Regions from separate parts of the Pseudoduganella sp. R-43 genome, predicted to be linked through region 3. Evidence: predicted binding sites of a transcription regulator. Region 3 holds the regulator's gene; each other region holds the start of a gene.
What was found. Region 3 encodes sigma-54, which starts transcription at its own class of promoters, with help from an activator protein. Its sites were predicted from a motif close to TGGCANGNAANCTGCTTT; they were not measured.
Positions count from the first base shown of each region.

Region 1: the regulator sigma-54 is predicted to act here: its motif matches at 1,995-2,012, upstream of glnA (type I glutamate--ammonia ligase).
Region 2: the regulator sigma-54 is predicted to act here: its motif matches at 2,315-2,332, upstream of ACN9M3_RS26565 (PEP-CTERM sorting domain-containing protein).

Region 1 covers NZ_CP183988.1:1,784,269-1,788,462, reverse strand. Annotated here, with positions in the region: gene ACN9M3_RS08375 (DUF4124 domain-containing protein) at 1-415, opposite strand, end outside; gene glnA (type I glutamate--ammonia ligase) at 515-1,930, opposite strand; gene ACN9M3_RS08365 (rhodanese-like domain-containing protein) at 2,148-2,609, shown strand; gene ACN9M3_RS08360 (TonB-dependent receptor plug domain-containing protein) at 2,700-4,194, opposite strand, start outside.
Region 2 covers NZ_CP183988.1:5,826,756-5,830,949, forward strand. Annotated here, with positions in the region: gene ACN9M3_RS26555 (glycosyltransferase) at 1-357, opposite strand, end outside; gene ACN9M3_RS26560 (sterol desaturase family protein) at 657-1,478, opposite strand; gene ACN9M3_RS26565 (PEP-CTERM sorting domain-containing protein) at 1,493-2,278, opposite strand; gene ACN9M3_RS26570 (hypothetical protein) at 2,451-2,582, opposite strand; gene ACN9M3_RS26575 (quinone oxidoreductase family protein) at 2,590-3,564, opposite strand; gene ACN9M3_RS26580 (alpha/beta hydrolase family protein) at 3,576-4,194, opposite strand, start outside.
Region 3 covers NZ_CP183988.1:955,075-959,268, reverse strand. Annotated here, with positions in the region: gene ACN9M3_RS04490 (enoyl-CoA hydratase/isomerase family protein) at 1-685, opposite strand, end outside; gene hpf (ribosome hibernation-promoting factor, HPF/YfiA family) at 761-1,120, opposite strand; gene ACN9M3_RS04480 (RNA polymerase factor sigma-54) at 1,193-2,689, opposite strand; gene lptB (LPS export ABC transporter ATP-binding protein) at 2,699-3,454, opposite strand; gene lptA (lipopolysaccharide transport periplasmic protein LptA) at 3,457-4,017, opposite strand; gene lptC (LPS export ABC transporter periplasmic protein LptC) at 4,031-4,194, opposite strand, start outside.

The DNA.
Region 1 (4,194 bases), 830 kb from region 3:
GGCCAGTTACGCGCTCCTGGTACTTGGCGGCGTTGCGCTCGTCGGCCCGGCGTTCAGGTTCGCCGTTGTTGAATTCCTTGCGCAAATCCGCCAGCTTACGGTTTTCGGTGTTGAGCTCATCGGTCAGGATGGCGCGGCGGTCGGCATCGCGGGCTTTCTGTTCCGAGCTTTCCACGCGTGGGAAGTTGGCTGGCGCTACGGCAGGTGCGGACGGCGTCGAGCCGCGGCGCGCGCCGCCCGGCGCGGGAATGGTGGCGCCCGGCAGGTCCAGCGTCTTGCAGTTCTTCCCCTTGCGGGTATCGGTCAGTTCCTTGCGGCCATCGGCATCCACGCAGAGAAAAATTTGCTGCGCCTGCGCTGCGCCACTCACGGCCAGCAACGCCAGCCCATGTAATACGAGAGTGCGAGTGTTCATGCCCCGACTATACAACATCCGAAAAAAAACGCGAGGAAAGCAAGCTGCTGGCCTCGCGCTTTTGTTGACTGCCGGTTAATTCCGGCAATCGTCCCCTGATTACAGGGAGTAGTACATGTCGAACTCGACCGGGTGAGTGGTCTGGCGCATGCGGGTCACTTCGGTCATCTTCAGTTCGATGTAGGCATCGATCATCGAATCGGTGAACACGCCGCCGCGGGTCAGGAACTCACGGTCCTTGTTCAGGTGATCCAGGGCTTCTTCCAGGGATGCGCAGACGGTTGGGATCAGTGCATCTTCTTCCGGTGGCAGGTGGTACAGGTCTTTGGACGCTGCTTCGCCTGGGTGGATCTTGTTTTGCACGCCGTCCAGGCCGGCCATCATCAGTGCAGCGAAGCACAGGTATGGGTTGGCCAGCGGGTCCGGGAAGCGGGTTTCGATGCGGCGGCCTTTTGGATTGGCCACGTGTGGAATACGGATCGAAGCCGAACGGTTGCGTGCGGAGTAAGCCAGTTTCACTGGAGCTTCGTAGCCTGGCACCAGGCGCTTGTACGAGTTGGTGCCTGGGTTGGTGATCGCGTTCAGTGCCTTGGCGTGCTTGATGATGCCGCCGATGTAGTACAGCGCGAAGTCGGACAGGCCGGCATAGCCGTCGCCGGCGAACAGGTTCTTGCCGTCTTTCCAGATCGACTGGTGCACGTGCATGCCGGAGCCGTTGTCGCCAACCACTGGCTTAGGCATGAAGGTAGCGGTCTTGCCATAGGAGTGGGCAACGTTCCACACCACGTATTTCAGGTTCTGGGTCCAGTCGGCGCGCTCGACCAGGGTCGAGAACTTGGTGCCGATTTCGTTTTGGCCGGCGCCAGCCACTTCGTGGTGGTGCACTTCGACCGGGATGCCCATCGATTCCAGGATCAGGCACATTTCGGAGCGCATGTCCTGGAAGGAGTCGACTGGAGGCACTGGGAAGTAGCCGCCCTTCACGGTTGGACGGTGGCCGGAGTTGCCGCCGTCGATGTCCTTGTCGGTCGACCACGAAGCTTCGTCGGAGTCGATCTTGACCATGGCGCCGGACATGTCGATCTTCCACTTCACGGAGTCGAAGATGAAGAATTCTGGCTCTGGGCCGAAGTAGGCGGTGTCGCCCAGGCCGGAGGATTTCAGGTAGGCTTCAGCGCGCTTGGCGATGGAGCGCGGGTCGCGGTCGTAACCTTTGCCGTCCGACGGTTCGATCACGTCGCACTGCATGAACAGGGTGGTTTCTTCGAAGAATGGGTCGATGTTGGCGGTCGCAGGATCCGGCAGCAGGATCATGTCGGAAGCTTCAATGCCTTTCCAGCCGGCGATGGAAGAACCGTCGAAAGCGTGGCCCGATTCAAATTTGTCGATGTCGAAATGGGACACAGGCACGGTTACGTGCTGTTCCTTGCCACGGGTATCGGCGAAACGGAAGTCCACGAACTTGACTTCGTGCTCTTGTACCATCTTCAGAACGTCTGCGGCGGTCAGTGCCATTACATATCTCCTAAGTGAAAAAACTGCCGCGACCACTTGGGTGCGGCGAACGCTGGTGGTACATTAAGCAGATATCATGCCAGCCAATTCCATGCTACCAACACGCAAAAGGCGCACCATGCGGGTGCATCTGCCGATTATCGCACCACCGTGGTGCATATTTGCACCAATTGAAGCAAATGCATCGTTGTGGTGCAGTCATCATAAAGGAAAAACCATGAGTTCCACCGCCGAAATCCTCGACCGTGCACGCAAACGCGACACTTCCCTGCCCTATGCCGGTGCGGTGACCCCGCATGAGGCATACGAGCTGCTGAAATGCGATCCGCATGTGCGCCTGGTCGATGTGCGGACCAATGCCGAGCGCGATTGGGTGGGGCGCGTGGCGATTCCGGCCGAGCAGCATCATGCGGCGCAGTGGAACGTCTATCCGGGCGGGACGCCCAATCCTGACTTCCTGGGCCAGTTGGCGGCGGCGGTGCCTGGCAAGGACACAGTGATTGTGTTCCTGTGCCGTTCTGGCGTGCGTTCGCGCCATGCGGCCAAGGCGGCGACCGAGGCCGGCTACACCCAGTGCTACGACATCCTGGAAGGCTTCGAAGGCGACAAGGATGCCGAAGGCCACCGCAAGAACGTGGGCGGCTGGTGCAAGGCAGGCCTGCCCTGGGCGGGCGCGTAAGAATTAAATGGGCATCGGGATAGTTCAATATCGCCGATGCCCATCATCTCTCCGGTGTAACTGCCGCCTATCCGATCCGCGGCTTCTGGGTTAAAGCGCGTAGTTCAAACGTGCATAGACAAAGCGCCCCGAGCGGCCAAACGGCGAGTAATTGGAATATGGCGCATTGCCGGTGCCATTCAACAACGCTGGATACGGATCCGGATACTGGTCGAACAGGTTCTCCGCACCCAGCGCTGCAGTCAGGCGCTGCGTGATCTTGTAGCGCCCTTCCACGTCAACCAAAGTCTTCGGCGTCATCCAGTGATCGCGTGCCGGATTCGCATCCGGTTGCAACACCTTGCCGTAGCGCGTGGCGCGGAAGGTGCCACTCCAGTTGCCCAGCGTATGGTTCACGCTGGCCGTGAACTTGGTCTGCGGCGTGCCATGTTCAAAGGTCAGCACGTTCACGCGGTCGAACAGCGGGGGCGCAGGATTCAGCGCGGCCAATTGCGCAGTCACCGGCACCTTGGTCACTTCGGTCTTGGTGTAATTGCCCGCCAGAGTGAAGTCGAACTTGCCCACGTTGCCTGCATTCCATGGATAGTTGGCCACCACGTCCACGCCGCGCGTCGTCGTGTTCACGCCGTTGATGAAGAAGCGCCCGCCGCCGATGCCGATGAAGCCCAGCGATGTCAGGTAGTTCCGCACATTGTCCTGCAGCAGGTTCTCAGACAACACGATGCGGTCACGGATCTTGATCTGGAACGCATCCACCGTCAGGCTGGCCTTGCCCATCTTGCCGACCGCGCCCAGCGAGAAGTTGGTCGACTTTTCGGCATCGAGCGGCTTGGCGCCCAGCGCCACTGCAGCCGGATCACTAGGCTTGAAGGTGGTGATGTCGTATGGCACGCCGCCAACGAAGTTGGTCGCCGTGGAGGTAAAGAACTGCTGCTGCGGCGACGGTGCGCGGAAACCATTTTGCGCCGAACCGCGCAGCGCAAACGATGGCGAGAAGTTGTAGCGGGCCGCCAGCTTGCCCGACCAGTTGTTGCCGAAGTCCGTGTAATGCTCGCCGCGCACTGCGGCCGATGCCAACAGGTTCTGCGTCAGGTTCGCTTCCACGTCGACATATACCGAGTAGGCCTTGCGGTTGGCATCCGATTCATCACTCGGACGGAAGCCTGGGAAGACCTGCGAACCGGAAGCCGTAGGCCGTGGCGTTTGCGCCGCCGGCGGCGGCAGCGGCGGCAGCGTCACTCCACCGTTACGCCAGGAGTCAGGCTCGCCAGCATGCAGTGCGTAGCCTTCGCGACGCGCTTCCGCGCCAACGGCCACGTTGAGCGGCGACGACAGGCCTACTTCGTACTGCCGCACGCCAGACAGGTTCAAGGTGAGCTGGTCGTATTTGAAACCGCCTGCATCGAAGACAGTCTTGGAGGACGGGCCAAGGGAACGGTTCAGCGTGTTCTCGATGGTGAAGTCCATCCGGTTGTCGCCGTAAGTCACGGATGCATCCATGTCCCACTCGCCGGCGGTCCAGGTGGCGCCGAAGGCGGCACTGAAGTCCGATACTGCCGGCGCGATGATCGGCAGGAAGCCATTT
Region 2 (4,194 bases), 1.9 Mb from region 3:
CGCGGCCGCCTTGCCCGGCTTGCCTCCGCCGCGGTGGAACGGCGTGATGCGGCCCGGATGTGCGGCGCAGATCTCGTCGATGATGCGGCGCGTGTCGTCGGTCGAGCGATCGTTGACCGGCATGATGCGCAGGCGATCGCGCGGGTAGTCTACTTCCAGCAGGGCGCGCAGCGAATCGGCAATCACGGCCTGTTCGTTATGCGCAGCCACCAGCACCGTCACGCTCGGCCAGTTGCCGCTGTCGACATCCAGGTAGGGATGGCGCTGGGCGCCGTACAGCCGGTTGAAAGTGAAGTAATAGTGCCGCACGGTGTACACCAGCACCAGCGCAATCACAGCCCACAGCAGGTAAAGCATGATGGTCAGCGTGCGCGAGGTCAGCAGTTGCTGGTGGCGCGACTGGACCTGGTCATGGATGCCGAGCCAGTTATTGTTCTCGGCTTTTTTATGCAAGGCTGAAGAGGGATCAAGGCTGAAGCCTGGCGCGGCCGCCGCTGACGCAGGCAACGCAGGCGCGGGAGCAGCCAGGACCAGCGCCAACGACAGCCACCAGCCGGCAAACAGCCCAAGGACTTGCAGGGTTAAGCGACGGCGCCCGGTCATCGATTCAGCCTGCGCCAGTTCGGTGGAATTTCTTGGTAAGGCATTTTGACAAATCAACTTTCAGTTCGGTCTGACGTGACGGCCGGCATGGCCGGCGAAAACGGTGCGGCGAGTTGCCCGCCTAGCTGGCTGGAAACGGCGGTATCGCTACCATATTCCGCCGGCCAGTGGCCCGGAAGGTAGTGGGTGCCGAATACCCGGTCCAGCAGCGGCAGCATGGCGGCAAAATTGCGGTCGACATGGTTATGGCGCGTATGGTGCCAATGGTGGAAGGCCGGACTCGACAGCAGCCACTCCAGCGGCCCTAGGCGCACCCGGATATTCGAATGGATGAAAAAGCCCCACACGCTGCCAACCAGGATTACCGCGACCGGCGTCGCGCTGGCTGCCGCGTCTGGGCCTGCCAGGCCGAGCACGTAGAGGGGCAGCAGGCTGCACAGCCGCGTGAACAGCAAATCGACCGGATGCGCGCGCGTATTGGTCAGGAAGTAGACGTGGGCAGCGCTATGGTGCACCGCGTGAAAGCGCCACAGCAGCGGCCAGCGGTGGGCCAGGCGGTGCGACCAGTAGGCCCCGACGTCACCGACCAGCAGTGCCAGCGGCAGGCGCAGCGCGAGCGGCAAAGCCGCCAGCGTCTCCGGCACCGCGACTGGTACCAGTGCGCGCGACAATTGCGCAACGAGCGCCAGCGGCACCGCCAGCACCAGCATCGGCAGCAGGCTGTTGGCAAAATAATAGAACAGGTCCGGCCAGCGCTGGCGCTCGCCGGGCTGCGCCTGGCGCACGGCGAGATAGCGTTCCAGCGGCAGAAAGATGGCGCACAGCACGCACAGCCACACTGCCAGCCGCAGGACCTGTTCAGCCAAGGCTGTCACGGCAGGGCTTCAGCTCAAGGCTGGCGACGACGGCGCAGCGCCAGTGCCAGCAGTCCGAGTCCGGTCAGCATGACCAGCAGGCTGGCAGGCTCCGGCACTTCGGCAGGCGGGGTACCGTTGTCCGGCGTGTCGATGGCAAACAGGGAAACGCCGTCAAGCAGGGAAAACGGCGGGTGGCCTTCCGGCGTTCCGGCGGCCAGGAAGGACAGCAAGCTGCCGCTGGACTTGGCGGTAAACGTGAACGCCTCCTGCATCCAGCCGCTCGATGCCTGGCTCTGGTTGTTGTAGGTGGCGGTTTCGAAGGTGTTGCCGTCGATGCTCACGCTCCATTTTTCGCTGGTCTCGCCAAAGAAGCCCCACTGCTGGGCAGCCGCCCATTCGAACCGCAGCATATACGTGGTGCCGATTTCCAGGTCGCTGATCGCCTGCTGGATGGCGACCACGCCGTAGGCGCCGTCGGCGGCGATGAAGTTGCCGCCGTTGGCGCTGCTTGCCAGCGCGTTGGCGCCGCCGTTATTGGCGCCCCACAATTTCAGGGGAACGTCGTTCTGGCCACCGAACCAGGACACGGCACCGGTGGTGTCTGCGGTTCCGGAAGCAAAGACAAAATTGTATCCGCCGGGCGCAGACCAGCCAGACACGGAGGTATTGAAGTCCACCTGGCCATTGCCATTGGAAGTCAGTTCAAAGCCGCCGTTTTGTACCAGGTTGACCGGGCCGGCGTGGGCGGCCGCCACCAGCAGCAAGGCCGCCACGGCCGTGAAACTTTGCAATACTTTGCCCAACATTGCGTTCTTCATAATTCTTCCTTGAAATTCAAATGTCCCGGCGGAACGCAAGCAAGAATTATGCCAAACTCAATAACTCATCAGTAAACTATTGACCGCAATGGCAATTACTCCATGGTAATGCCAATTATGTGAATGGCAAAGTTCCTTAGTGTAAAGAAATTCGACATCAAGTATTTGAAGTTCAGCGGTAATAGGCTTCGCTGGCAAACGTGATGAGACCGATCAAGGCTACGGCACTCAGCAGGACGATCAGCAGGCGTCCAAATTTCGGGGTACCGTCGTCATCGTCGGCTGGGCGGTTCTGGTCTGTCATAGTGAAATCAAGGCAGGAGGATGGTGGAGCCCGTGGTGCGGCGCGCCTCAAGATCGCGATGCGCCTGCCCCACATCCGCCAGATTATACCGCTGCTTGATTTCGATCTTCACGTCGCCGCGCGCCACCACGTCGAACAACGACTGCGCGCAAGCCTCGAGGTCGGCGCGCGTCGCCGTGTAGTTGCCCAGCGCAGGACGGGTCAGGAACAGCGAGCCGCGCGAAGCCAGTTCGCCCAGCGAAAAGTTCGCCACCGGACCGGAGGCATTGCCGAAACTGACCATCATGCCGCGCGGGCGCAGGCAATCGAGCGAACCGATAAAGGTGTCCTTGCCGATCGAATCGAACACCGTGGAGACGCCTTTGCCGCCGGTGATCTCGCGCACCCGCTCAGTGAAATTTTCCGTGTTGTAGTTGATTGCGTGGGCGGCGCCATGTTGCAGCGCCAGCGCCACCTTTTCGTCCGAACCGGCGGTGCCGATCAGGTTCACCCCCAAGGCACGCGCCCACTGGCAAGCGATCAGGCCCACGCCTCCGGCCGCCGCATGGAACAGAATCGTGTCGCCCGCCTTGAGCGGCGCCGCGCTGTGGAACAGGTATTGCACCGTCATCCCTTGCAGCATCATGGCCGCCGCGGTATCGCTGCCGATAGAATCGGGCAGCTTCACCAGCAGGCTGGCGGGCATATTGCGCGCCTGCGCGTAGGCGCCATTCGGACGGCCGGCATAGGCCACCCGGTCGCCCACACGCACATGGCTTACGCCCTCGCCCACCGCCTCCACCACGCCGGCGCCTTCCTGTCCGAGCCCGCCCGGCAGCGGCTGCGGATACAGGCCGGTGCGGAAGTACACATCGATAAAGTTAAGGCCGATCGCCTCGTGCCGCACCGTCGCTTCGCCGGGGCCGGGCGCCCCTGTTTCGACATCGACGTATTCCATCACTTCCGGCCCGCCGGTGCGGAACATGCGTATCGCCTTGACCATTCAATACTCCTCTAGTGTGTGATAAAGCCGCGCTCGCGCAGCCATTGCGTCATGCGCGGATAGTGTTCGCGCGCCCAGTGCGTGGAATTGATATATGCGCTGCCCCCATCGAGATCCGTTTCCCACAAGCCGTGCGCGGCGCGCGGCAGCATCCAGACCTGGTGGTCCTTGTGGCCGCTCGCATCCAGCGTCTGCCGGAACAATTCCGCACTCTTATGCACGGGAACGAAGGCGTCCTTCTCGCCGAGGATGTACACCACGGGCGCCTCCAGTTTCTTCAGGTCCGGCAGCGGATCGTAGCTGTAAAAGGCCGTGCTGGTCTCGCTCGGTTTCTCCTTCAAGGTATCCGGCACAATTTCGACCTGGTTGGCCCAGCGCGCATTCTCGCCGACGCGCGCCGCGGCCAGCAATTCGGCCCTATTCGCGCCGCGGCTGGTCACCCAGCGCATCAGCTTTTCCTGGTAGGCGGCGCCGGCCCTCACTTCGTCTTCGCTGAAGCCTTGCGCACGCAGCGAGTTCTCGATGCGGTACACCTCCTGCTCGGCAGGCGGCACGGCCGACGCGGCTTGGGCAATCACGAAGGCGACCTTTTGCGAACGTACCGCCGCCAGCGGCGCCAGCCAGCCGCCC
Region 3 (4,194 bases):
TGTCGCCGGCGAAGGCGTTGTGCGGGCCGGCAAAGACCGCGACAGCATCGCGCAACGATTTGCCGGGCGTCGACTCGAACAGCTTGGCCAGTCCGGCCAGTTCAGTTTCCGGCACGAAGTAGTCAGCCAGGTCGAGGTAGAGCGCATCCGCGGCGCCGACCGTCAGCCCGGTGAGGCCGAGCCACATGCCAAGCTGGCCCGGCGCATGCGACAGGAAGTGGCTGCCGCCCACGTCGGGAAACAGGCCGATGTTCACCTCGGGCATCGCCATCCTGGTACGGCCCGTGACGATGCGCACGCCGCGCTCCGGCCCGCCCTGCGCGATGCCCATGCCGCCGCCCATCACCACGCCATCCATCAGCGCCACATAAGGCTTGGGGTAGAAATGGATTAAATGGTTCAGCGCATATTCTTCGGTGAAGAAGTCTTCCAGCAGCGCGCTGCCGCCTTGCGTATTGCCGCGGCCGACGTCGTGGAAGAAGCGGATATCGCCGCCTGCGCACAGCGCGCGTTCGCTGCTGCTGCGCACCACGACCGCCGCCACCGACGCATCGTCGCGCCATGCCAGCAGCGCCTGCGTCATCGCGCGCACCATGTCGAGGGACAGTGAATTGAGGGTCTTGGGGCGGTCCAGCGTGATGAAGCCGGTACCGTTGGAGAGTTGGGTGTGTACGTGTTCGCTCATGCAAATATTCTAACGCACACTGGTCGCAAAAAAGGGCGCCAATTGCGCCCTTTGGTGTGCTGCACGGCCAGTCCTTTACATGGCGGTGGGTGGTGCCTCATACGTATCCGGGAAATGCTTGATGGCCGCATGACTGTGGTTCTGCACACGGTCCTTGTATTTCATGACCTGGCGATCCAGTTTATCAATCAGGGTATCGATGGCGGCGTAAAGGTCTTGCGACAGGCTTTCGACGTAAACAGTTTTGCCAGACATGCGCAGGTTGATTTCGGCTTTCTGGCGTTTCTCTTTCTCGGTGAGGTTATCTACAGTCAGGATGACAGCAATATCGATTACTTGATCGAAATGGCGCTTGACTCGTTCCAGCTTGTTCTGCACGTACTCGCGAATGGCTGGGGTCACTTCGACATGATGTCCACTGATGGTGAGATTCATACACACTCCTAAAGATGATGTCGCTCTCGAGTTCGTGCACGCCGAAACGCACAGAGGAACCCATGCACTGCACTACAACGATTTGCGGAGGCTAACTGGAGGGATCTTCAACGCTTCTCGATATTTGGCAACAGTCCGTCGCGCAATCACCATGCCTTGTTCACCCAGCATGTCCGCAATCTTACTGTCGGATAAAGGATTTTTCGGGTCTTCTGCTCCTGTCAATTGCACGATCAGTGCCCGTATCGCAGTCGAGGAAGCCTCCCCCCCGGCTTCGGTCGCGACGTGGCTACCAAAGAAATATTTCAACTCAAACATGCCATGCGGGGTGAGCATATATTTTTGAGTTGTTACGCGAGAAATAGTGCTCTCGTGTAGTCCCAGTGTATCAGCAATTTCACGCAACACAAGGGGTCTCATGGCCACTGCGCCATGACTGAAAAAGTTCTTTTGTCTTTCTACTATCGCTTCCGCGACGCGCAGGATCGTGTCGAAGCGCTGGCGCATATTCTTGATCAACCACTTGGCCTCCTGCAGCTGGCCATTCATCTGCGACTCGCTCTTGCCTTGCTTGAGCAAGTTGGCATACAGCGCGTTCACCCGCAGGCGCGGCACCACGTCGTTGTTCAGGGTGACGATCCAGCCGCCGCGGCCCTTTTTCACGATCACGTCCGGCACCACGTAGTCTGACTCGCCTGACGCAAATTCGGCGCCCGGATGCGGGTTGCACTGGCGGATCACGCACTGTGCTTCGCGCAAGTCTTCATCGTCGCAGTCGAGCGCTTTCTTCAGCTTGGTGAACTCGCGCTGGGCGAACCAGGCCAGGTGCTTCTCGACGATGGTCAGCGCCATGCGGCGCGTCACCAGCGGCACGCCGGGCATGCGCCTGATCTGCAGCGCCAGGCATTCGGAGGCATTGCGTGCGGCGACGCCGGGCGGATCGAAGCTTTGCAGCAGCACCAGGCTGCAGCGCAGGTCGTCCAGTTCGATTTCCAGCTCGGGCGGCAGGCGCTCGTGGATTTCTTCCAGCGGCTCTTCCAGGTAGCCGTTCTCGTCCAGCGCATCGATGATCAGTTCCATCAGCGCGCGGTCGCGCGGCTCCTGCACGGTGACGCGCATCTGCTCGAGCAGGTGTTCGCGCAGCGTGCAGCCGGACGCTTCCAGTTGCGGGCGGCTGTCTTCGTCGTCGGCGGATTTGCTGCCGGCGCTGGCGCTCCAGTCGGCGTCGTCGCTGCCGTTGCCGGCTTCATGGTCGCCGCCTTCATAGGTATCGCTTTCGCCGGCAGCGGCCGGGGCTTCGCCGCCCTCGCCTTGCGGGCCTTCAGCCGAAGGCGTGGCGGGAGCTTCGGCGCCATTGCCGTTGCCCTGGCTGATGGCGCCATCGGCCAGCAGCCGTACCGAGTGGTCGAGCGGGTCGTCAAGGCGCTCCAGCATGGGATTGTCGCCAAGCAGCTGTTCCAACTCCTGGTGCAGCTCCAGCGTGGACAGCTGCAGCAGGCGGATGGATTGTTGCAGCTGCGGCGTCAGCGCCAGGTGTTGCGAGGTTCGCAGTTGCAGTGTTTGTTTCATGGCCTTCGTTTACATGCGGAAGTGTTCGCCGAGGTAGACGCGGCGAACGGATTCGTTGGCAATGATGTCGTCCGGGCGGCCCGAGGCCAGCACGGCGCCCTGGTTGATGATGTAGGCGCGGTCGCAAATGCCGAGGGTCTCACGCACATTATGGTCGGTGATCAGCACACCGATATTGCGCTCCTTCAGGAAACGCACAATACGTTGGATTTCGATCACGGCGATCGGATCCACGCCGGCAAACGGTTCGTCCAGCAGCACGAAGCGCGGGTTGGTGGCCAGGGCGCGCGCAATTTCCACGCGGCGGCGTTCGCCACCCGACAGCGACAGGGCCGGGTTCTCGCGCAGCTTCTCGATTTGCAAGTCGGCCAGCAGCGATTCCAGGCGCTGGTTGATTTCCGCCTTGGGCAGAGGCTTGCCGTCCACCTTCTGCAGTTCCAGTACGGCACGAATGTTTTCTTCCACCGTCAGCTTGCGGAACACCGAAGCTTCCTGCGGCAGGTAGGACAGGCCCAGCGTGGCGCGCTTGTGGATCGGCAGGCTCGACACGTCGGTGCCGCCGATATCGATGGTGCCTGCATCGGAAGCCACCAGGCCGACGATCATGTAGAAAGAGGTAGTCTTGCCGGCACCGTTGGGACCGAGCAGGCCGACCACTTCACCGCAATCGACTTGCAGCGAAACGTCGTGCACCACCTGGCGCTTGCCATAGGTTTTCTGGAGGCCGCGCACGACCAGCGTGCTGGCGCAGTTATTTGCTTGCATGCTTACTTCTTCTCCGTCGGCGTCGCTGGGGGTTCGGTACGGGTCGGCTGGATCACCATGGTGCCGCGACCGCCGCCGGGCTTGCTCTCCCCGCTGGCCGAATTGCGCACGCTGAAAAATTCCTTGCGGCTGTCGTAAGAAATGAACTCACCCTGCACTTCGTCGTTCTGCTTGCCGCCTTCCAGGCGGCGGATGGTGGCCTTGTTGAACATCTTCACCAGTTCAACCTGTTCCTCGTATTCGATGCGGTCGGCATCGCCTTCCACCCACTGGTCGCCGGCGCCGTCGCGCTTCTGGCGGAAGGTGGCTTTCTTGCCGTCGCCAAACAGCGTCACTTGCTGGAAGCCCTCCGGCGTCTGCTTGACGTAGGCGCGCTCGGCCGTCATGGTCAGGGTGCCGCGGGTCAGCTTGACGCCGCCCAGCAGGATGGTGACCTGCTTGACGTCGTCGATGTCCATCGAGCCGTAGCTGATGTTGGTCGGCTTGTAGGAGTCGGCTTTCTCGGCCAGCGCCGGAGCGGCGACTCCCAGCAGCAAGGCTGCCGACAAGAGTAGTCGTTTCATGTTCATTCCTCAGTTATTGGTCCGCGGCCTTGGGCGGAATCTGCAGCGTGCCGTTGCCGGCCAGGTGCATTTCGCGCGTCGCATTATTGGCGCGCATGCTGTTGGCCGCAGCAGTCGTATCCCCCAGCCGCAGTTTCACCGGATGATCGGTTTCCATGCGGTCTTCGTCCGGGAAGA